DNA from 3 places in the Arthrobacter sp. FW306-1B-G06A genome. Region 2 is predicted to be linked to each of the others. Evidence: riboswitches for the same ligand, from Rfam matches in the RefSeq annotation. Region 2 holds a riboswitch; each other region holds the start of a gene.

Region 1 (7,506 bases), on a different contig from region 2:
CCCGTAACACTGCGGCTACGCTTGAACGGCGGGGCTCCTTGGCTAAATGACAAGGAGCCCCGCGACGCAACAGACGGCGGCAGTGGTCATTTCCTAGGCCAGGGACGATGACCGTGCTGCGTGGGATGGAGGGGTCGCGGGTGCTTGACCCTTTGGCTGACGAATATTTGCAGGCGGACGAGGAAGATCCCGCCCTGCTCTTCACGGCTGCCTACAACGAATTTTCCGGACCGGTGTTTGGATACCTGCGAGCCCGCGGCGTAGACGATCCGGAAGCAGTTACCCAGGACGTGTTCCTGGCCCTCTATCCCAAACTGGATTCCCTCCGCGGAGGTCTCCAGGGAGCCAAGACCCTCCTCTTCTCCATAGCGCACGCGCGAATGGTGGATCACTACCGGAAGCGGGAACGCACCCCTGATTCCGCGCCCTATGAATCCGATCTGGATTCGCGGCGCGCGCCTTCGGCCGAGGACCAGGCATTCGGGCATGGCGCAGGCCTGGGTGTAACCGAGCTACTGGCGGACCTCAATCCCGACTACCGGGAGGTCCTGGCACTACGGGTCGTGGCGGACCTTTCGTTGGAAGAAACAGCGGACATCATGGGCAAGTCCCAAGGAGCCGTGAAGCAGTTGCAGCGCAGGGCATTGAGTGCACTGAGAGAACGTGCACTACTAAGGAATGGCACATCATGAGCGAAAAATCCGCATCCTTCGGCGAGCAAGGCGTTGACCGCCTGCTTGCTGAAGCCGGGCTCGACGAAGCGTACGAGATCCGGACCGAGCTGCTGGAACTGCGCGCCCTTGCGAGCACCCGGCCGCAGCCATCGGCGGCTGTGCAGGCTTTGATGGCACCTGCGGGCGTTGCGGCTGCTCCTGTCGCGGCCACAACCCCGCTAGCCCGCGCCGCGGCCACCCCTGTTGATGAACTGGCCGCTCGTCGCCGTCGTAAGCGCCGTGCCGGCATTGCGGCTCTTGCCGTTGCGGCTTCCCTTGCCGCCGGAGCTACCGCCGCGGCTGCGTCCGACGGCGGCATTCCGGGAACGATCGAACACTTGGGCGCCGTGGTGGGATCCGTTGTTTCGCAGCTCACCCCTGGATCGGGCGGCAACGCTCCACAACAGCACGGAACCCGCCAGGAGCCGGTCCCTATGCCCACCCGGGAAACAAACGTTCCCGGATCGCCCTCTCCGGAGTCCTCTGCGCCTGGGGCCCAAAACACCGCGCATCCTTCGCCGCACGCGACTCCCGGCACTACCGCTCCGGGGTCCGAGTCGGATCCGCGTAATGGATTGCACGACATCGCAAAGGGCCGCCCGGGGCCAATTACGATCCCGACGCCGGAGGTCCCAACGCCCACGCTGCCGTTGCCCCAACCGGTTCCGTCCGAGATTCTTCCGGGCAGCCCGGTCAAGCCGTAACTGGCGTCGTGGAGTGTCCGGCGTCGTGCTCGGACGAGCCGCTCAGGCGGCCGGGGGTACTCCATTAGACGCTCCTGCAGATCTGGCCTATTTTCACCCGACGCTCGCTCACCAATACGCCTGATACCTTCAACGCTCGCTCAGAAGATCTGAGCGAGCGTCGGGCCAAAATGCCCTAAAAGCGAGCGAGCGTCCCGCAAGAACCCCACATAAGTGAGCGAGCGTCGGTGGGGACCACGACGGCGGGGTGCCGCTTCCCGTGGAAGCCGCACCCCGCAGTCGTGATCGCTAAGCCGCCCCGGTGAGGGGCGGAGAGGAAACTATGCCGAGACCAGGTTGTGCCAGTCGGCGACGAGGGGCAGGTTGTGCGCCTCGGAAACCGAGCGGTGCGTGACCTTGCCTGCCGCGATGTTGAGTCCGGCCGCCAGTGCGGGGTCGCGGTCGAATGCGGCCCTGACGCCCAGGTTGGCCAGTGACACCGCGTAGCGCAGGGTGACGTTGGTCAGGGCGTAGGTGGAGGTGTTCGGAACGGCGCCCGGCATGTTGGCGACGCAGTAGAAGATCGTGTTGTGGACCTTGTACGTGGGTTCCTGGTGCGTGGTGGGGTGCGTGTCCTCGAAGCAGCCGCCCTGGTCCACTGCGATGTCCACCAGCACGGAGCCGGGCTTCATGCGGGAAACCAGCTCGTTGGTGACCAGCTTGGGGGCCTTGGCGCCCGGGATCAGCACGGAACCGATGACGAGGTCGGCGTCGACCACGGACTTCTCGATCTCGTATGCGTTGGAGGCGACCGTCTTCAGGCGGCCCTGGTAGAGGGCGTCCAGTTCGCGGAGGCGGTTGATGTTGATGTCCAGGATGGTGACGTCGGCGCCCAGGCCCAAGGCCATGGCGGCGGCGTTGGTACCGGCAACACCGGCGCCGAGGACAACAACCTTGGCCGGGCGGACGCCGGGTACGCCGCCCAGCAGCACACCCTTGCCACCGGCCGGAGCCATGAGGGAGGAAGCGCCGACGACGACCGACAGGCGGCCGGCAACCTCGGACATGGGTGCCAACAGAGGCAGCGCGCGGCCGTCCTGGACGGTTTCGTAGGCGATGGCCGTGACGCCGGAGTTGATGAGTTCCTGGGTCAGCTCGGCCTCGGCGGCCAAGTGCAGGTAGGTGAAGAGGATCAGGCCCTTGCGGAAGCGGTGGTACTCGGCCTTGATCGGTTCCTTGACCTTCATGACCATGTCAGCGCGTGCCCAGACGTCGTCGGCCTCCGCCACGATCTCAGCGCCGGCAACCGAGTATTCCTCGTCCGTGATACCGGAGCCCAGGCCTGCGCCCCGTTCCACCAGAACGGTGTGGCCGTGGGTGCGGAACTCGTGAACGCCCGCGGCCGTGATGGCAACGCGGAATTCGTTGTTCTTGATCTCTTTGGGGACACCGATGATCATTTTGGGCTCCATCTTCGAAAGGCTTCAACGGCCTTTTTCTCTGCGGGGGACTGTGCTTCCAGAATAAATCCGCTGTGAGCCAGCCGACAGGAAAGGCGATCGTCACGGTTGCCGACTTCCCCGGAATTCCGCGGTTTTTGCCGCCTTCGACTCGACATTTGTCGATATTGAGGGCGTCAGGTGTCGCCTGATGTTCGTGGGGCAAAGTAGTGTTTTCTCCATGCAGCAAGACGTGGAGAAAATCGTCGAGGACGTAGCACTCAAGTTGGGCCGCGGCCTCTCCTTGGAAGACCTCGACGGCGTGCTGCTCGCCTACAGCTCCAACCAGTCCCACGCCGACCGCGTGCGCGTGAATTTCCTCCTCAGCAAGCGTGTCCCGGTGGACGTCAGCGCCTGGCAGCTCTCGCACGGCATCGCAACCGCGGTGCGTCCCGTCGTCGTACCAGCCAATGAAGAACTCGGGATGGTCGGGCGGGTTTGCGTCCCGTTGCTGGTGCGCGGATTCCGTGTGGGATACCTCTGGGTCCAGCAGGACCTTGACGAGCAGACCGCGACGGCGATACTCGCCGAGCTGCCGGGGGTCCGGGACGAGTTGGACCTCCTCGCGGGGTTGCTGCTCGATTCCAACACGGCGGAATCGGAGTTCCGGCGCCGCCGTGAGCAGGAATTCCTCGCTGCATGCCAAGGCGAGTCCAACGCGGTGGCGGCCGTGGCGGGATGGAAGGAGATCCAAGGCAGGGGACCGTGGCAGCTGGTGACCGTGCTCGATGCTGCGGACAGTGGCGGCGTCTCTGATCCGATCGCGGCGACCCTGACGCACCGTTCCGTCGCACTGCAGGCCACTATCGGGGTCGATTCCGTGCTTTTCAGCGCCGGGACTGAGACGCACTCGGTCCTGTTGTTCCGCGAAACGGGCGGACGGGCAGAGCATGCCCAGGTCCTGGTCCACTATCAGCTGGAACTCGCCAAGCGTGCCGGCCGAAAAGTGGACCGCGTCATTCTTGGCATCAGCGAGCCGTTTTCGGCTATTCGCCAACTGGGCCGGGCGTACCGGCAGTCGAAGCTCGCGGCCCAGGCTGCCGCCGTCGATCCTCCGCTCGGCGAGCTCGTGGACAGCCGCTCGGCCGGGATCTACCAGTTGTTCGAACGGCTACAGGCGCCCGGGGGGTGGGACGATTCGGGTTCCGTGCAATTCCAGGAGATCGAGGACGCCGACCGCAACGGCGAGCTGCTGCCCGTGCTCGAACTCCTTTACGACAGCGACGGCTCCGTTCAGGATGTGGCCTCGAAGCTCCACCTGCACCGCAGCAGCATCTACAACCGACTGGCCAGGGTCCGCCAGCTTATCGGAGCGGATCCGCTGAATGGCGCCACCCGGCTCGAACTCCACGCAACGCTCAAGGCGCGCCGCTGGGCTGGCCGACCGCGGATTTGAAGCGCAGGTACCGGAAACCGCGCTGGCCTACTTGTTGAACTGCCTCAACTGAAGGCTGCAGCGCCAGCGGTCCGGGCGGTGCTGAATCATCTGCGTCCGGGTGTTCCGGCAGCATCGTCCGTGCCACTCGACGGCAAATGCTCGATGCCCTCCCATCCTCACTGCAGTGCCTTGGTTGCTGCGTCCAGAATCGACCCAAGATCGACGCCCGGTTGGGTAGGCGGTGGCGTCGGTGTGGGGCTGGCCGGGGTCAGCGGCTTCCAAGAACCTGTGGGTGCGGGAGTCGGAGACGCTGGATCCGTCGGATCCGGTGTCGGGGTTGGGCTAGCGGGTCCGGTCGGACCGGGGCTGGGAGCCGGCGCAGGCTGGGCCGGAACCGGGGTGGAAGGAACAGGCGCCGGGGTGAGGCTTGGGGGCAGCGCTGACGGGAGGGCCGGAACCTGAACGGAGATCGATGGTGCAGGGACGCTCGACGATTCGACAGCTGCCGGTCCTTGCGGCGAATGCTGCGCCGGGTCCCCGGCCTGGCCGGACTTGGCGCTCGGGGTAGCTGCCGAAGGTGATCCCGCAGCGCTGGGGGAGGTGCTTGGCGTCGTGGAAGGAGCGCTGGATTGCGTGGAGTCCTGGCTGTCTGCGCTGGCAGCGTCCTGGGCGCGGGATTCCTGGCCGAAGAAGGGCAACTCGAGGGCTTGTCCCAGGGAGCCGGCGGCCAACAAGATGCCTAGGGCACCTGTCACCACTGCCATTCGGTTGCTCATCGTCCGGACGGCGGCGGCCTTCTTGAGGACGGCGTGTGGTTCACGGCTGAAGGAGGAACCGGTAAGGGGCGCCGGACCGGCGCCGGCGCGGGTTGCCGCGGGAAGTGCCGTTGTGGCTGCGTTCTCGGTTTTGGCCGACTCTGCTGTCGCGCGAGCCAAGGTCGCAGCAGACACCGTCGGTATGGCCGCGGTGGCAGGTTCTGCCGCCGCAGCAGGCACTGTTTGTATGGCCGCAGTTTCGCTGGCTTCGGAGGCCCGCTTCCGTTCGGCCGCCCGGGCGGCCGCGCGCGTGGTGGGCGCCGCCGTCGTCGGTGTTGCCGTGGGGGTGGGCGCCGCCGTCGAACTCAAAGGTTCGGAAGCCGGCGCAGCGATGAACGGTTCGCTGTCTGTGGCCCGACGACGTCCGGTTGGTTTGGTGCTCTCGCCCGCCACTTGGGCACGGCGAGGCTGATCCATGGTTGGGGACATGGTGATTGCCTCTCAACGCCTTCGAGGTTAGCTGTCGGGTTCGGACGAGGCCGTCCGGCCGCGCGTGGCGGCTTCACCCCAAGGGCCTGAAGTGGGCCCGGAGACTCTGGGTCCCCCGTCTCTGCCGCGGGTCTGGCGGATTCCGGGTTGCGGCAGAGCTCGGCGTCAACCCGGAAGCGGCCCGGCTGGGGACTGGGTCGCCCCTCGACGTTACAACAGCCGGCATGCAAAGTCACATTTGAATAACGGGCGCGGTGACCCGTTTTTGCCCGGCCTGGCCGGCGATGAGTCCCGCGACGTGTTCGGCGTCGCGGCCGACCCCACCCACGAGGCCGGAGGTCAACCCGTATTGGAAGGGCATGCCCACAAAGAACAGTCCTGGGAGTTGTTCCACGGCGCCCCGGAGGGTGAGCGGCCAGCCGTCCCCATCCGTGGGAAGTCCTTGGATCCAGCCAAAGTCCGGTTGGTAACCAGTAGCCCAGATGACCGTGGACACCGGTATCGCGTGACCTTCATCGGTCAGGGGTTGGCCATCGCGCGTGCCCTTCAGGCGTGGTAGGCGGGTGACTCCCGCGGCGTCGAGCTCCCGCGTTGAGGTCCGGATCAGTGGCGCGCCGTGCTGGGTGAACCCGAGCGCGACCTTGCGGCCGATAGGGGTGGATCTGTTCAGCACCTTGTGGATGAAGAGCCACCAAAGCCCGCCGGCGTATCGCGTCACGGGGCCTGGAATGTGGAACGGAGGGTTTCCTGCGATGTAGGTGCGGTGCGTGAGTGCGAGCTCCAAGGCGATTTCGACGCCGGAGGTGCCGGAGCCGACCACCAGGACATCTCCGGGCGGAATTGAGTCCGGGTTGGAGTATTCCGCTCCGTGCAGTTGGTGGATGCCGGGATCGAGATCCCTGGCGAACGCCGGGACCCGTGGCTGTGTATTCGGGCCCGTGGCAACAACAACGTTTCTCGCCAGGATCGACCCGGTGCTCGACTGCACCCGGAACCGGCCGTCCTCCCGCTCGATGCCGACGACGCGGGCGCCATGGCGTACCGGGAGTTCCCAGTTCGTGGCGTAATTCTCGAGGTATTCGGCCATGGCGTCTTTGCCGGGAAAGGTCCCCCGGGCGGCTGGAAACGGCAGGCCGGGAAGGGAATCGTGCTGCGCCGGGGTGAAGAGACGCAAGGAATCCCATCGGCTCCGCCACACGTCGCCGACGCGGGCCTGCGAGTCCAGGATGAGGAAATCTTGCCGGTGCTTCTTCAGGTGGTATCCGGTGGCGAGGCCCGCCTGCCCGGCGCCCACAATTACCGTGTTCACTGCCTCATTGCTGTCCATCGCGAAGCCTCCTGAGGTGTCCGAGGTCACTAGAATAGCATTCCACTAACTGGAATGATATTCTTTTTTCGTGGAAATCCGGCACAATGACAGGCGCTTAGCTCAAGCTGTCGCAACCAAAGCTGCCGTGGTGGAGGCCGCCCGTCAGCTGTTTCTGAGCAAAGGGTATGTGGCCACCACTATCGGGGCCGTTGCCGAGCAAGCAGGTGTGGCCGTCCAGACCATCTACAACTCCGTGGGCAACAAGGCTGCGCTGCTCTCCGCCGTGGTCGACGCGACGGCTGCGGGTCCGGATGCTCCTCGCACCGTGCCGGAGACCATGCGCGAGCGGACTGCCGCAGCCGCCGACGCCGGAGCGGTCCTGGCGCTGTTGGCCGACTGGTTTGCCGAGGTGAATCCGCGGAGCACCCAATTGTTCACCGTCATGCGGCAGGCCTCCGCCGTCGACGCCGAAGCCGCAAAAGTGGAGCGGGACCGGGCCGAAACCCGGCTACGGAACTATGCGGAAGCTGCGGCCGCGCTCAGGCGGCGCGGGGCACTGAGCTCCGGCATGAGCGACGAGCAAGCCGCTGCCGTGATCTGGTCGGTGGGTCATCCGGACACCTACCGGTCACTCGTGCTGGACTTCGCCTGGGGATTGGACCGCTACCGGGATTGGGTCC
Region 2 (7,506 bases):
AGGGGCGCGAGGGCCGGCTGCCCTCTGCATGTACGGGCTGTGGATCGACAACCTAAGAGTAAACACCAGAAGGCCAGATCAACGAATCCATGCGGGGGTTCCAGCGCAGTGTCGGTCAAAGTTCATGTGCCGGACACGTAAGCGCACGCTCGTTAAAACAGGACATCCCCACCGGCGGACCAGCGGGGATGTTCCAGTGAAGCTATGTAACCGGGGCTATTTAGCCACCAACGCGGATGAAGACCGGGCCGGAGCCGACATTGACGCTGTAAAGGGCGGTGGTGCCACCGTTCCAGCCGCCGTGGACTGCCATGCCGTTGCCGACGTAAACAGCGATGTGGGCCATGCCCATGCCACCGTTCTGGTAGTAGACCAGGTCTCCCGGCTGCGCTTCAGCAGCGCTGACCGTACGGCCAAGGGAGAGGTAGTCTGCCGGCCAGCCGTGGAAGTTGATGCCAACAGCGGCCAGGGAGTTCGAGGCCAGGGCAGTGCAGTCCTGGGCAACGCCAAGCTGAGCGTAAGCTGCGGCAGCAATCGCTGCGCCCTTGCCGCTGGCAACCTTCGTGGCGGGCGAAACAGCAGCGGTCACAGAAAGCGTCGAGGAGCCGGTAGCGGCACCCGTGGCAGCCTGCGAAGCCGGAGCGGCTTCCTGGGTGGCAACCGGAGCTGCGACAACCGGAGCAGCTTCGGTGGAAACCACCGGGCGTTCGTACTTGATGGCGACGGAGGAGTCGGCCGAAATGCTGGCTTGGGCGATGGACTGGACTTCCAGGGCGGAGGTCGAAGTGGACTCGCGGGGAACGTTGGTTTCTGCAGCGTTGGCTGCGATACCGCTAGTGAGCACCAGACCGGAAGCAGCTGCGATAACGGCTGCCTGACGGCCTACGCCACCGGCGTTGCTGCCGACAGTCTTAGCGATAACGGCAAGCGAGTTGGTCTTGGTGACCGCGGCACGGTGGCGCGCAACAGTAGAGCGTGAAGACACGTTAAGAGGCCTCTCCCTATGCCCGCGAGGTAAGCTGTCGGATTCGGATGGGAGTCATCCGGCCACACTCCTCCCTCTCGGAAGTCGTGCGACTTAACCCCAAGGCCATCGGTGAAGATGACCAAAAGTGGGTCCCCCGCCTCTGCCAGACGATGTTTTGCGAACGGAACCTCGGGCAGTGGCAGAGCTAGGCAATCCACCCGAGTGCATCAACTCTCTAAAAGTTGATGCGAGTTAGACGGTACATGAGTTTTGGCTGAATGTCACATTCAGGTCACGGAGCGTGACAAGCATGCGAGAGACTTCCATCGGATTGGCTACAGCCAGCCCAGGGGGTCAACGACGTCGCCGTTGACCATGACTTCAAAGTGGAGGTGGCAGCCCGTGGAGGCGCCCGTAGTGCCGCTCAATGCGATGACATCGCCTCGGCCAACCGTTTGGCCCACCTGGACGTTGAACGACGACAAATGGTTGTACGTGGTTTCCAGGCCGTTGCCATGGTCCACCACAATGCGGTTTCCGCCGCCATACGGATGCCAGCCGGCGAAGGTGACCTTGCCGGCCGCGGCAGCATGGACCTGGGTGCCGCACTGGGCCACGAAGTCCTGGCCGCGGTGGAACTCCCCCAAACCGCCCGTGATGGGATTCACGCGGTAGCCGAAAGGCGAGGCCGTGGTCAGGGTGTCCAGGGGCGCCCCCAGGGTGCCCTTGGAGGACGAGGTCTTGATGGTGCCGACGGACTGTGCGCTCAAGAGCTGCTTGAGCTTGCTGTCCGGATCCGCCGTGGTTGACACTGCGGCACGGCTGAAGTCGATCGTGGCGCTTGCCGCGGCCGGAATCTCGGGCTGGGTGCCCACAGCCGAGGCGGCCTGGCTTGAATCCGCCGTGGCCGTCATGGCGCCGGTGCCCGGCATGGCGACTGTCAGGATGAGGCCCGTCGTGGCGAGGGCCACTCCGGCCTTCTGTCCCGCTCCGCTCGCGGCGGCGAATTCGGCCATCTGTCGCAAAGGACCCTTGCGGCGGCGAAGTTCGCGATGGGGATCGCGCGGCCGCTCGTGCTCGACGGCGCTTGTGCTCCGCAGCTCAGCAGTAGGACCGGACGCGCGCCTGCGGCCCCTGGTGTTCTGCGTGGTCAAGGTTTTCCTCTCTGGCAAGCCTGCGAAGTTAGCTGTCGGATTCGGGCCAGAGAGATCGTGGACCCGGTCCGCGCGAAGGGCACGAAACGCAAGGTACCCGGAGGGGCCTTGCGTTGTTTGCACTTCCGCTACGGACTTCACCCCAAGGCCGTCTTTCGACAGCCGATGGTGGTTCCTCCGTTTCTGCCAGTGAATGGACTAATCCACCTGATCCGCTGGCAGAACTCGGCTTCGGATCAGGTAACGCTTTGGTATCGGCGCCAGTATTTAACTATAGGGGATTAAGCCCCACGGTAATAATTTCGTTATCTTTGCGGGCGACCCCGCCGGGCCGGCTAGGCGACCGTGACAAACACGTGCGAGGCGACCTCAGGCGGCAGCTCCAGCGCGCCCTCGATATTGGGCACGCGAACGGAGATGTACTCCCCTACGCGCTCCAGGGACACCCTGGCGCCCGGGCGGATTCCGCCCTCGTCCAACTGGACCAGAAGTTCCGGTTCCACCTGGATCGGTTCAGCCAGCCGGCTGACGGTGACCCGGTTTTCAGGTGAATATTCGTTCATCGCGTCAAGAAGGTTGACCACGCCATCCGTAAAGGCGTGGGACGCGGCTCCACCCAGCGCTTCGAGTCCGGGAATGGGGTTGCCATAGGGCGATTCAGTGGGGTGGTCCAGCAACTCATAGAGCCGCCGTTCCACGCGCTCACTCATGACATGCTCCCAACGGCACGCTTCATCGTGCACGTAGGCCCAGTCCAGTCCAATGACATCTGCCAGGAGCCGTTCGGCGAGCCTGTGCTTGCGCATGACCTCGGTGGCGCGTTTCCGGCCCGTTTCAGTCAGCTCAAGGTGCCGGTCGTTGGACACAATCACCAGGCCGTCGCGCTCCATCCGCCCGATCGTCTGGGAAACGGTGGGGCCGGAGTGCCGCAAGCGCTCGGCGATGCGGGCGCGAAGAGCCACGATGTTCTCTTCTTCAAGCTCCAAAATGGTCCGAAGATACATCTCAGTGGTATCGATCAGATCCGTCATCCAGCTCAGCTCCTCGAGCGCAGTATCTTGCGTATTTTCGCCAGCTCCAAGCTTAGCTTATTTGGAATTACTCCGGATAATTCCGGCGCTTGTCCACCGTCCGGTCCGCCGTCCTCTCCTGAGCTGGCCGAACAATGGTTTCCACGTGGCGGACTATGACACCTTCGGTTCTGCCCCCGCCTGCGGTGTCAGGCAGAATTGGGGAGTCGAAGGGGCAGCTTGCCACCTGCCACGACCCATCTAGGCCGCTACTTCACCATTGGAGCATCCCGTGAGCGACAACAGCATCACCATCCCCGCCGATTTGCTGCCCAAGGACGGCCGCTTCGGCGCCGGGCCCTCCAAGGTCCGCCCGGAGCAGATCGAGGCCCTCTCCGCCGCCTCGACAACGATCCTCGGCACCTCCCACCGCCAAGCACCCGTCAAGAACCTGGTGGGCTCCGTCCGCGAGGGACTTAGCCAGTTCTTCCGTGCGCCCGAGGGCTACGAGGTGATTCTCGGCGTTGGAGGCTCCACCGCGTTCTGGGACGTCGCCAGCTTCGGCCTGGTCGAGAAGAAGGCCCAGCACCTCTCCTTCGGTGAGTTCGGTTCCAAGTTCGCTTCGGCGACCAACAAGGCACCGTTCCTTGAAGCTTCCTCCATCATCACGTCCGAGCCTGGTACCCGGCCGGTTTCCCAGGCCGAAGCAGGCGTGGACGTGTACGCGTGGCCACAGAACGAAACCTCGACGGGTGTCGCCGCTCCGGTCAAGCGCGTCCAAGACGCCGGCGAGGGTTCACTTGTCCTGGTGGATGCGACGTCCGCAGCCGGCGGCCTGGATGTTGATGTTGCCGAAGCCGACGTCTACTACTTCGCCCCGCAAAAGAACTTTGCGTCCGACGGAGGCCTGTGGCTGGGACTCTTCTCCCCCGCCGCCCTGGAGCGCGCGGCCCGTATCAAGGCAAGCGGCCGCTGGATCCCAGATTTCCTGGACCTGCAGACGGCTATCGACAACTCGAAGCTCAACCAGACCTACAACACGCCGTCCCTGTCCACCTTGGTGACATTGGATGCCCAGGTCCAGTGGCTCAACAAGAACGGTGGCCTGGATTTCGCTTCCGGACGCACCGCGGACTCCGCAAGCCGTATCTACAGCTGGGCAGAGGCTTCCGAGTACGCCACCCCGTTCGTGGCAAAGGCCGAGGACCGCTCCAACGTCATTGCCACGATCGATTTCGATGACTCGATCGACGCCGCGGCCATCGCCAAGGTGCTCCGCGCCAACGGGATCGTGGACACGGAGCCCTACCGCAAGCTGGGCCGCAACCAGCTGCGCATCGCTACCTTCGTTGCCATCGAGCCGGACGACGTCTCCGCATTGCTCGCCAGCATCGACTTCGTGGTGGGCGAACTGAAGAAGTAAGGGCCTGCCGCATTCCCGCGGTCAGGGCTGGTCAGCGTCGTCCGGGTGGGGATCCCGGGCGGCGCTGTCCCTTTTAACGGCGTCCCTATTAGCTGGACCCGCGCTTTGGGACTCAATCCGGAAGAACCGCATCCCGCCGGCGCTGCGGTCGAAGCGGAGCCGCAGCTGGCGCGCGCGGATGATCCACACGATGCCGACGACGGCGGTGCTGGCGCCCGCGGCAGCGGCCACTCCCACTGCCCACCGGGGTCCGGCGACGTTGGACACCCAGCCGACGAACGGTGCACCGATGGGCGTTCCACCCATGAAAATGGCCATGTAGAGTGCCATGACCCTGCCGCGCATGACGGGTTCCGTGGTGGACTGCACGTAGCCGTTGGCGCTCGTGATCATGGTCAGGGCAAACAGTCCGCAGGGAATCAATGCCAAGGCGAACATGGTGTAGTTCGGCGCCAGGGCGGCCAGTCCGCTCGCGAGGCCGAACCCGCCCGCCGCCGCGAAGATGAGCCGCATGCGTGGCCTCCCTCGCCGGGCGGAAAGCAATGCTCCTGCGACGGAGCCGATCGCCATGACCGAGTTGAGCAGCCCGAATGCCCCCGCGTCCATGCCGAACTCCGTGCCGACCATGGCCGCGATGAAGAGGACGAAGTTCAGTCCGAACGTGCCCATGATGAAGATCGCGACGAGGACAACCACAATGTCCGGGCGGTTGCGGACGTAGCGAAGCCCTTCACGGATGCGTCCCTTGCCTGCGGCGGCCCGGGGTTGGACGCGCAAGGAGGAAAGCGGAATGGCCCGGATCGCGCCAAGCATCGCGAGGAAGGTCAGGGTATTGATCATGAATACCCAGCCCGGCCCCACGGCCACCGTCAACACGCCGGCCACCGCGGGACCGATCATGCGGGCGACGTTGAAGGATGCGCTGTTCAACGCGACAGCGTTGGAAAGATAGTCGTCCTTGACCAGCTCGGACACGAACGTCTGGCGGACGGGGGCGTCAAGTGCCGAGACGACGCCAAGCAAGAGCGCGAACACGTAGACATGCCACAACTGGGCCGCACCGCTTAGGACCAGGAGTCCCAAGCCCGTGCTCAGGACCGCCATGGCCGATTGCGTCATGACGAGGAGCCTGCGCCGGCTGTAGCGGTCGGCAAGCAGTCCGGCCCACGGCGCCAGGAAAAGCTGCGGACCCAGTTGGAGGGCCAAGGTCACGCCCATCGCCCCGGCATCGTGGTTGCTCAGATGGGCGAAGACCAGCCAGTCCTGGGCAGTCCGTTGCATCCACGTGCCGATATTGGAAACGAGCGCACCGATGAACCAAATGCGGTAGTTAAGGACACCGAGCGATTTGAAGGTGGACATCAGTTGCCACCTTCACGAAATTCACTCGCCGGGTCCGCCAAGGGCTAGTCAGCCTCGATGTCGTCGGCGTCGTCGCTCTCTTGTTCGTCACCCGGGGCGGCGACGTCCTCACGGGAAGGGTCGCCGTCGTCGTCCGCGTCAACGGGGACGCCGGCTTCCTCCGCCTCCTCGGCCGCGGTAGCCTCGTCCTCCGGACGGACGCGCTTTGCCCAAGGCACCCATTCAGGAGCGAGGATGGAGTCCTCGGACGGCAGCAAGCCAAGCTCGCTGACGGTGACCACTTTGGAGCGCGAGTTGCGGGTCACGACGGCGTACCACTGCCATCCGCCGTACCCGGCCAGCCGCGATTCGAACAGGTGCGTGACGACGCGTTCGCCTTCCGAGCGCGCGGCAATATGCGGCCCGATTTCTGCCGGCTTGGCAATGGTCTCCACCGCATTGCGGGCGACGTCGACGGCGGCCGCAAGGAAAGCGTCCGGCTTGCCGACGCGCCACACAGGAATGCCGGTGCGGGGTTTCGCCGTTGATGTCATGGCAGGTTTAGGCTTCCAGCTCGTCGGCAACCTTGCGCAGGGCTGCTGCGATGGCTTTGCCCTTGGCGCCTTCAGGGTACTTGCCGGCGGACAACGTGCCGGAGAGGTTGTCCAGTACAGATACGAGATCCTGGACTACCGGAGCGAGCTCGCGGGCGTTCATGCGCTTGGCCTTGGCGATGGAAGGCAACTTGTCCAGGACCCGGAGGCCCAGCGCCTGGGCGCCCCGGCGACCGTCGGCGACGCCGAACTCAACCCGGGTTCCTGCCTTGAGATCCGCTACGCCTTCGGGCAGTGCGGATTTGGGCAGAAACACTTCCTGGCCGTCCTCTGCTGCGAGGAATCCGAAGCCTTTTTCCTTGTCATACCACTTGACCTTGCCGGTGGGCACGTAATCAACCTTCTTCGTTCTTACTTGCGAGACACAGCCGGCACGCCACCGCATCCGCAGGAGACTGCGGGAATAGGGGTGACTGCCTGGACCATGTTGGTCTATTGCTTCAAGGTTATCCTGCCCGGCCACCGATTCGCGCTTTGAGACCCCCGCAGGCAGGTCCCGCCGCCTTTTGCCCGCGGCCAGGCTGCACCCTTGCCTGGAACAGGGGATGCCGCCCGGGACTGTTAGCGTTGCTTCCATGATTCCCCACGACTTCCGCCGCCCGCTCACGATCGTTGCCGCCGTCGTCGCAGTCCTGTCCCTGGCTTCCGTAGCCGCCGTCATGGGGATCGCTTTCGCCAACGGAGTGGCACCGGTGTGGGTCACGTCCACCGCTCTCTACGGGCTGCCGCTCGCCTTTATTTTGATGGCCGCGCTGGTGGTGGACGCTGTGTGGGCGCGGCGTCGGCAATGAGCAGCCGGAAAGCCCGACGGCGGACCCGGCTGGCTGTAACGTTGAATTGATGTCCCTTATTCGCGCGCTCAGCAAGGAACTGGAAGCGCGCAGCGATGATTCGCTGCGGGCCCTGTTTGCCGCGCGGCCGGACCTCATCTCCCCGGTGGTCCCGGACTTCGCTGCGCTCGCGGCGCGGGCAAGCGCCCGCGTCAGCGTGCAGCGCG
Region 3 (7,506 bases), on a different contig from region 2:
ACCATGCGGCCCAATTCTGCGAACCGGCCTGGGCCGCCGCGGAATAGAACGCGTTGGCCCAGCCGGAAGCGCCGAGATTCCAGAGATACAGGACCGCCGTTGCCAGGAGCACGAAACCGAGCTCCACGCGGTGCCGAAGGGCATGCGGGCCGCGGGTGCGGCGGGGCCGGCGGGACCGGCGGGGCGAACCGGCCCGGGCGCGGCCGCCCCCTCCGTGGGGAACGGCCGCTTCCTGCGGCGCAGTCGGCCCCACCAACAGCGGCGGCGGAGCCGGCTGCCTTGCCTCGGAGTCCGTGCCTGTGGAATAGGAAGTGGTCATCGGAATCTACTTTGTCAGCTTGTAGACCGTGGAGTTGCCCACCGTCTGGGCTTGGAAGTTCGCCTGTACCCAGGAGGCTACCTCGGAATTGCCGCCTTGGCCTCCGAACCCGCCGCCACCCATGCCGCCTCCTGCGATGTAGTAGCCGATCTGTCCCTTGGCCACCATGTCCTGGAACTCTGCCAGCGTGGGGTAGGGATCGCCGCCGTTCCAGCCACCGAGCGCGATCACGTTGGTGTTCGTGGCGAGCTCAAGGCTTGCGGCTTGGGTGGCACCGGAGACGATCGCCGACCACTTCGTGGTGGTGGATTTCAGCAGGGCGGTCAGTCCGGCGTCGGACGTTCCCTCGGAACCGGGCCCTCCCGCCGGACCCGCGCCACCAGCCGCGCCGAACCCACCGGCGCGGTTTCCGAAGCCGCCCATGGCGGAACCGCTGGGTCCCGACGTCGGGATGGAACCGGAGTGTGCTGTAGCCGCCGTCGCGAGCGTCCACGCCGCTGTTCCGAGGCCGCCGGCCAGAAGGGAAACGACGACGACGGCCGCGGCCGCTGCGTTCCGGAACCGCCCCGCCGTGTTTTGGCCGGCAAAGCGCAACGAGTCGAGGCGGAGCAGGATTGCCGCTGCCGCCACCACGCCCAGGACGACGATCACGATGCGCAACCACGGAAGCCACGAGGCGTCGCGGCCCAGGAGAACCGCGGACCAAGCCGAACTACCGAGGATGACCACGGCCAGGACGATCCTGGCCGGCCAATATCCACGGCCACGCCACAGCTCAACGCTGCCAATGCCTGCCAAGGCTGCGATTGCCGGTGCGAGCGCTACCGCGTAGTAGGGGTGGACAATGCCGCTCATGAAGCTGAAGACGCCCGCCGTCACCAGAAGCCAGCCACCCCACAGGATGAGCGCGGCACGGGTGCGGGAAGCCCGCGCTTCCCGGCGGGTGAACCATAGGCCGGCTGCCAGCAGAATCAGTGCAGCAGGGAGAAGCCAGGAGACCTCAGCGCCGAAGCTCGTGCCAAACATGCGGGTGATCCCGGCAGCGCCACCGAATCCGGCGTTGCCGCCACCGCCACCGCCGCCGCCGAAGGCGCCGAGGCCACCGAGATTGCCTCCAGCAGGGGCGCCCGCTCCGCCTCCGCCGGGCGTGCCTTCGCCCGAACCCGTGATGCGGGACAGCCCGTTGTAGCCAAAGGTCAGCTCGAGGAAGCTGTTGGTTTGCGAACCCGCCATGTAAGGCCGTGCCGATGCCGGGGTCAGCTGGAAGAGGGCGACATAACTGCCGGCTACTACTGCGATTCCGGCCAGCGCGCCGAGCAGGTGCAGCAGCCTCCGCCGCAACGGGGTCGGGGCGGCCCAGAGGTACGCGAGTCCCAGGCCTGGAACAATCAGGAAACCCTGCAGCATCTTGCTCAGGAACGCGAGGCCCACTACAGCGCCGGCAGCGGCGAGCCACTTCCAGCCCGCCCGTTCGATGGCGCGGGTAGTGAAGTACGCCGCCAGGACCAGGCAGAGAGTCAGCATGGCGTCGGGATTGTTGAAGCGGAACATGAGCGCCGCCACCGGGGTCAGTGCCAATGCCCCACCGGCAAACAAGCCAGCGCCTGGTCCGGAAACCCGCTTGACCGTCAAGTAAAGGAATCCAACGGCGGCCACGCCCATCAGCGCCTCGGGAACCAGCATGCTCAGGGGAGAGAAGCCGAAGATCCGGCCCGCCAAAGCAGGGATCCACAAGGAGGCCGGAGGCTTGTCCACGGTGATGGCGTTGCCGGCGTCGAGCGAACCGAACAGAAGCGCCGTCCAGTCCTTGGTGCCGGCTTGAATGGCCGCTGCGTAGAAGGAGTTTCCGTAACCGGTGGCCGCGAGGTTCCAGAGATACAGGAACGCGGTGGCTACGAGGAGCCCGGCGGCGGACGGCCGCACCCAGCGGGGCTGCCGGCCAAAGGCGTATCGGGTCCAGCGGGGCGTGGCGTCCGGGGTTGATGGGCCTGCCGAGTGGCGCGGTGCGTCGGCAATCCCGACGGCGGGGCCGGCGTCAGCATTTCCGGCGGCGAGTCCTGTGCTTGCGGGAGTGATCGTGGAGGTCATGATGCTGCCGTTTCTGTGCGCGTTTTGGCTTGTGTCCTGGGTTCAGCCGACGGCGCCGCAGGCTGCCGGAAGACCCAAAGGCGGAACAACAGGAAGCGGACTGCCGTGGCGGCGAGGTTCGCTGCGACCACGGTGAGAAGCTCGCCCCAGCGGTCCGGCGTCGTCGTACTATGCACCAAGGCGAGTGCCCCGGAGGTGAGTGCGAGGCCGATCCCGAAGACGATCAACCCCTCGAAGTGGTGCCGAACGGGATTGCCGCCCTGGATGCCGAAGGTGAAGCGACGGTTGGCGCCGGTGTTGGCGATGGCCGTGACGAGCAGCGCCAGGAAGTTCGCCAGCTGCGGGTCCATGAAGCCGCGGCAGAACAGGAAGATGAGCACATAGGCGAGGGTGGACGCAGCGCCGATCGCGGCGAACCGGACCAATTGCCCGAATAGGCTGCTGCGCGGGCTTTGCTCGGCGATGCGGGACGACGCCGGGAGCGGCCCGCGTGCAAGTGCCGCCCGCAGTTCCGGAATGGGGATGCGGCCCGAGACGAGATCCCGGGTGAGCCGGACCATGCCGCGGATGTCGGCCAGGGCGGTCCGCACCACGTCGACGCTGGAATTGGGATCGTCGATCCAGTCGACGGGAACTTCGTGGACCCGGAGCCCGCAGCGTTCGGCGAGGACCAGGAGTTCGGTGTCGAAGAACCACGAATTATCCATGGTGTGCGGGAGGATCTGCTGGGCGACGTCTGCCCGGATCGCTTTGAAGCCGCACTGGGCATCGCTGAAGCGGGCACCCATGAACGAGTGCAGCATCAGGTTGTATCCGCGCGAAATGAACTCGCGTTTGGGGCCGCGGACGACCCGCGAGTTACGGGTCAGTCGGGTGCCGATGGCGAGGTCCGAATGGCCGGAGATCAGCGGCGCCAAAAGGGGCGCCAGTGCGGCGAGGTCAGTGGAAAGGTCAACGTCCATGTAAGCCAGAACGGGCGACGGCGATGCAAGCCACACCTTGCGAAGGGCGTTGCCGCGTCCCTTCTCGTCAAGGTGGACAACCGCGAGCTCAGGCAGTTCCCGGGCTACGCGCTCCGCGATTTTCAACGTGCCGTCCGTGCTCGCGTTGTCCGCCACGGTGATGCGGAAGCCATGCGGGAAGGATTCGCGCAAGTGGCCGTGAAGCCTGCGCAGGCACTCTTCGAGATCGCGTTCCTCGTTGAAGACGGGGATGGTGACGTCGAGGACGGGGATGGCGGTGTGGGTGTCCACGGGGGCGCGCAGCCCCGTGCTGCGCTGGATGGGAGTGCTGGGTTGGACGGGAAGGCCCGGCGGCACCACCGCGGGGTCCTTCAGGGTTCCGGAGGTGGATTCGATGAGCGTCATGTATCCAGAGTGCCGTTGCCGAATATGAAGGCTTTAGGCGGAACCTGTGACGTGGCTGTGGATGTGTGACCAGCGTGGCGCATCACTTGCCTGGCCAAGAAACGGAGAGGCCCGTCCCGGAAGGGACGGACCTCGACGTACTTTGTGGTTGGCTCTTGGCTTAGTACCAGTTGTGGGCCAAGTGGAAGGACCATGCCGCGGACGGCGATCCGTAGCGTTCCTTGATGTAGTTCAGGCCCCAGCGGATTTGCGTCTGGTAGTTGGTCTGCCAGTCGGCGCCTTCGGACGCCATCTTTTCGGCCGGCAGCGACTGCCCAATGCCGTAAGCGCCACTGGAGGCGTTGGTGGCAGTGGTGCGCCAATCCGATTCCTTGTTCCACAAGGTGATCAGGGCCGACATTTCGCCCTGGCCCCAACCGTAGGAGGGAAGGATGCTTGCGGCGTAGGCCTGGGCGCCGGAGGGATCATCGACGGCGACGGGTGCAACCGGTGCCGCTGGAGCAGGGGGTGCAGCGGGTGCGGCCGGTGCGGCAGCCTGGGGCGCGACGGCGGCTGGAGCGGGCGCGGCCGCCTGGCTTGGCGTCGACGCAGTGCTCGGCTTGGGGCTCGCGCTTGCGCTCGCCGACGGCGTGGCGGTGGCCGAAGGCGTGGCTGAGTGATCCACCGTGCGGGATTCGGACGTGCGGCTCATGTCCTGGGCGTTGATGGCTTGTCCGGCGGCCTGGGTGGCAGCGCCTGCGCCGAGGAACACGGCAACGACGCCGGCAACAACTGCCATGCGCTGGCCGGTGCCGAGGTTCGAGGCGGCTCGCCTCAGCGTGGAACGTGACTTGTTTCTCCGGGCAGGTTCGCCGCGGTGGCGCGCAACAGGGCGCGACTGATCCTTGGAATCAGACATGGTGATTGCCTCTCGACGCCTGCGGAGTTAGCTGTCGGATTCGGATGAGGTCATCCGGCCGTGGCCACAGCGGAACGTGGCGGCACGGCTTCACCCCTAGGGCTGGCTCAACATGAGCGCTTGCCCGGAGACCTGGGTCCCCCGTCTCTGCCTGGACTGTTGGGCACCGGGGAGTGGCAGAGCTCGGCGCCTACCCGGCGGTGGCCGGAATGATCCAGCGCACCTATTCGACGGTACAGGAGGATCCAGCTTAAGTCACATTTAGGTAACGGAGATCACGACGCCGGTGCGTCGACTTGCGCGCGCCGCGCACCGGCGTCGTACTCTTCTGGTTCGCCCGTCAGGCCGGGGCAGTCCTGAGCGCCGGGAGCCGCACCGCGAACTCCGTCCGGCCAGGCCGCGACGCCACTTCGACCGTGCCGCCGTGCGCCTGAACGATGGATTCCACAATGGACAAGCCGAGGCCGGAGGTGCCCTCGGAGCCGGACCGGGCGGCGTCGGCACGGGCAAAGCGGGAGAAGATCCTGCCCTGGAATTCAGGCGGGATGCCCGGGCCGTTGTCGGTCACGGTCACCACGGCGCTGCCATCGGCGGAGCGCATCACGCCCGTGACCACGGTGGTTCCCGCCTCGGTGTGCTTGCGGGCGTTGGAGAGCAGATTCGCCAAAACCTGGTGGAGTTGGGTGGTGTCGCCGCGGACCGTGAGGGGCTCATCCGGGAGCTTGAGCTGCCAGATGTGCTCGGGGGCCATGACTTTCTCGTCGCTGACGGTCTCGATCACCAACTGCGTGAGGTCCACATCGGTGAATTCCGGGGCCTTCCCTTCGTCCAACCGGGCCAAGAGAAGGAGGTCCTCCACGAGGGTGGTCATGCGTTCGGACTGGCTCTGCACCCGGCCCAGCGACTTGCGCCCGTCTTCGGTGAACGTCTCGGTCATGCGCAAGAGTTCGGTGTAGCCGCGGATGGCGGTCAGCGGAGTGCGTAGTTCGTGCGACGCATCCGCGACGAACTGGCGCACCTTGGTTTCGCTTTGCTGGCGGGCCTCGAGGGCGCTCGAGACGTTGTCCAGCATCAGGTTCAAAGCATGGCCGACGCTTCCCACTTCGGTGCTCGGATGGGCCGCCGACGCCGGAACACGCACCGCGAGGGCCACTTCACCGGCGTCAAGCGGAAGTTTCGACACCTTGGTGGCGACGTCGGAGAGTTGCTCCAAAGGCCGCATGGTACGGCGGATCAGCACGGTTCCGGCCAGCCCGATCAGGACCAGTCCGCCCAAGGAGACCAGCACCATGGTCCAGACGAGGGAGGCCTCGGTGTCCTCTTTCGAGGCGAGAGGGAGACCTGTGATGACAACATCGCCGTATGGAGTTTCGGTGGCCACCAGCCGGTAGCCGCCAGTGGACAGCGTGCGATCAACCGGGCGGCCATCGGACGGGAGCGCCGACAGGATTCGGGCGTCGCTGGGCGACAACGGCGCACGTGTGGCATCGGAGGACAAGAAGCCGGCATCGCTGCTCACCTGGCCTGCAAGGATGCGTGCATTGAGCGTGCCGATGCTCTGGCCGCGCGGGTCCAGCGGGTCCGGACGGCCGCCAGGGTTGCCTTGCGGCGGGCGGCCGTGGGAGGCCTGCATCAATTGCTGATCGAGCTGCTTCGTGAGGAACACATCCATGGAGGCATAGCTGACCACCCCGACTGCACCGCAGATGGCCACAAGGAGTGCCATGGAGAGAAGGATCAAGCGCGTGCGCAAGTGCCAGGTTGAAGGATTGAACCAGCTATGGTCGGTCTGGCGGGGGATACCCGAGAGTGCGGACATTCGGCGCCCCGGCTATTCGGCAGGCTTGATGACGTAGCCTGCTCCGCGCACCGTGTGGATCATGGGCGGGTGGTTGGCCTCGATCTTCTTGCGCAGGTATGAGATGTAAAGCTCCACGATGTTGGCTTGGCCGCCGAAATCGTAGTCCCACACGCGGTCCAGGATCTGGGCCTTGCTGACCACGCGCTTGGGGTTCTCCATGAGGTAGCGCAGGAGCTCGAACTGGGTCGCCGTGAGCGGGATGTCCTCGCCGCCGCGGGTAACTTCACGCGTGTCGACGTTCAGGGTCAAGTCGCCCACCACCAGCTCGGCGGTGTCCATCGCGGCCACCCCCGAGCGTTGGACCAGACGGTGCAGGCGCAACAGGACTTCCTCCATGCTGAAGGGCTTGGTGACATAATCGTCGCCGCCGGCGGCCAACCCGACGATGCGGTCCTGTACGTCGTCCTTGGCGGTGAGGAAGAGCGCAGGCACCTCCGGCGCAAAGGCGCGGATCCTGCCGAGCAGCTCGACGCCGTCGAACCCTGGAAGCATCACATCCAGCACCAGGACGTCCGGTCGGAAGTCCTTGGCGAGCTTTACCGCAGCGGGACCGTCGCCCGCCACCGCCACCGACCAGCCCGCCATGCGGAGGCCCATGCTCATGAGCTCGGCGAGGCTGGGTTCGTCGTCAACCACAAGGGCACGGATGGGGGAACCGTCCGGGTGGCTGAGTTGCGGAAGGTTGTTGGTCATGGAGTGCGAGGATGCCATGGGACAACTCTCCAATCTGCCGGTTTGCCAGTGCTTTGCCGTTGCTGTGAGCACCCTGTGAGTCCCAGCCTAGCCACCTGTCCGGAGGTTGTGGCGGTTCTGCAGGTCACAGGGAAGCCTTCAGTTCGACACAGCCAACGCACAGCAAAGCGGCTGACGCTGTTTGGGACAAGAACAATCACGACCAAACAGTCTCGATTTCGATGGAGAACACCATGGATCAGCAAAACAACCCCTCCGTACCTGGTTCCGAGCCGGAGAA

What was found. Region 2 has a riboswitch for cyclic di-AMP ahead of AC3WJM_RS00170 (M23 family metallopeptidase). Riboswitches for the same ligand answer to the same signal wherever they lie in the genome.
Region 1: it holds a riboswitch for cyclic di-AMP, as region 2 does, so the genes downstream of both, AC3WJM_RS06640 (hypothetical protein) here and AC3WJM_RS00170 (M23 family metallopeptidase) in region 2, are expected to answer to the same signal.
Region 3: it holds a riboswitch for cyclic di-AMP, as region 2 does, so the genes downstream of both, AC3WJM_RS17815 (aggregation-promoting factor C-terminal-like domain-containing protein) here and AC3WJM_RS00170 (M23 family metallopeptidase) in region 2, are expected to answer to the same signal.

Annotation. Positions count from the first base shown of each region.
Region 1 covers NZ_JBYSXB010000009.1:28,565-36,070, reverse strand. Annotated here, with positions in the region: gene AC3WJM_RS06665 (hypothetical protein) at 1-7, shown strand, start outside; gene AC3WJM_RS06660 (RNA polymerase sigma factor) at 141-692, shown strand; gene AC3WJM_RS06655 (hypothetical protein) at 689-1,417, shown strand; gene ald (alanine dehydrogenase) at 1,738-2,856, opposite strand; gene AC3WJM_RS06645 (PucR family transcriptional regulator) at 3,077-4,291, shown strand; gene AC3WJM_RS06640 (hypothetical protein) at 4,450-5,517, opposite strand; cyclic di-AMP (ydaO/yuaA leader) riboswitch at 5,520-5,665, opposite strand; gene AC3WJM_RS06635 (flavin-containing monooxygenase) at 5,750-6,844, opposite strand; gene AC3WJM_RS06630 (TetR/AcrR family transcriptional regulator) at 6,915-7,506, shown strand, end outside.
Region 2 covers NZ_JBYSXB010000001.1:36,429-43,934, forward strand. Annotated here, with positions in the region: gene AC3WJM_RS00165 (NlpC/P60 family protein) at 221-985, opposite strand; cyclic di-AMP (ydaO/yuaA leader) riboswitch at 991-1,157, opposite strand; gene AC3WJM_RS00170 (M23 family metallopeptidase) at 1,303-2,121, opposite strand; cyclic di-AMP (ydaO/yuaA leader) riboswitch at 2,124-2,331, opposite strand; gene AC3WJM_RS00175 (iron-dependent transcriptional repressor DtxR) at 2,457-3,152, opposite strand; gene serC (phosphoserine transaminase) at 3,424-4,554, shown strand; gene AC3WJM_RS00185 (MFS transporter) at 4,576-5,916, opposite strand; gene AC3WJM_RS00190 (DUF3027 domain-containing protein) at 5,961-6,449, opposite strand; gene AC3WJM_RS00195 (cold-shock protein) at 6,457-6,840, opposite strand; gene AC3WJM_RS00200 (hypothetical protein) at 7,085-7,300, shown strand; gene AC3WJM_RS00205 (helicase-associated domain-containing protein) at 7,350-7,506, shown strand, end outside.
Region 3 covers NZ_JBYSXB010000037.1:28,841-36,346, forward strand. Annotated here, with positions in the region: gene AC3WJM_RS17800 (ArnT family glycosyltransferase) at 1-319, opposite strand, end outside; gene AC3WJM_RS17805 (ArnT family glycosyltransferase) at 326-2,407, opposite strand; gene AC3WJM_RS17810 (bifunctional glycosyltransferase family 2/GtrA family protein) at 2,404-3,774, opposite strand; gene AC3WJM_RS17815 (aggregation-promoting factor C-terminal-like domain-containing protein) at 3,935-4,672, opposite strand; cyclic di-AMP (ydaO/yuaA leader) riboswitch at 4,675-4,848, opposite strand; gene AC3WJM_RS17820 (sensor histidine kinase) at 5,013-6,491, opposite strand; gene AC3WJM_RS17825 (response regulator transcription factor) at 6,504-7,244, opposite strand; gene AC3WJM_RS17830 (hypothetical protein) at 7,460-7,506, shown strand, end outside.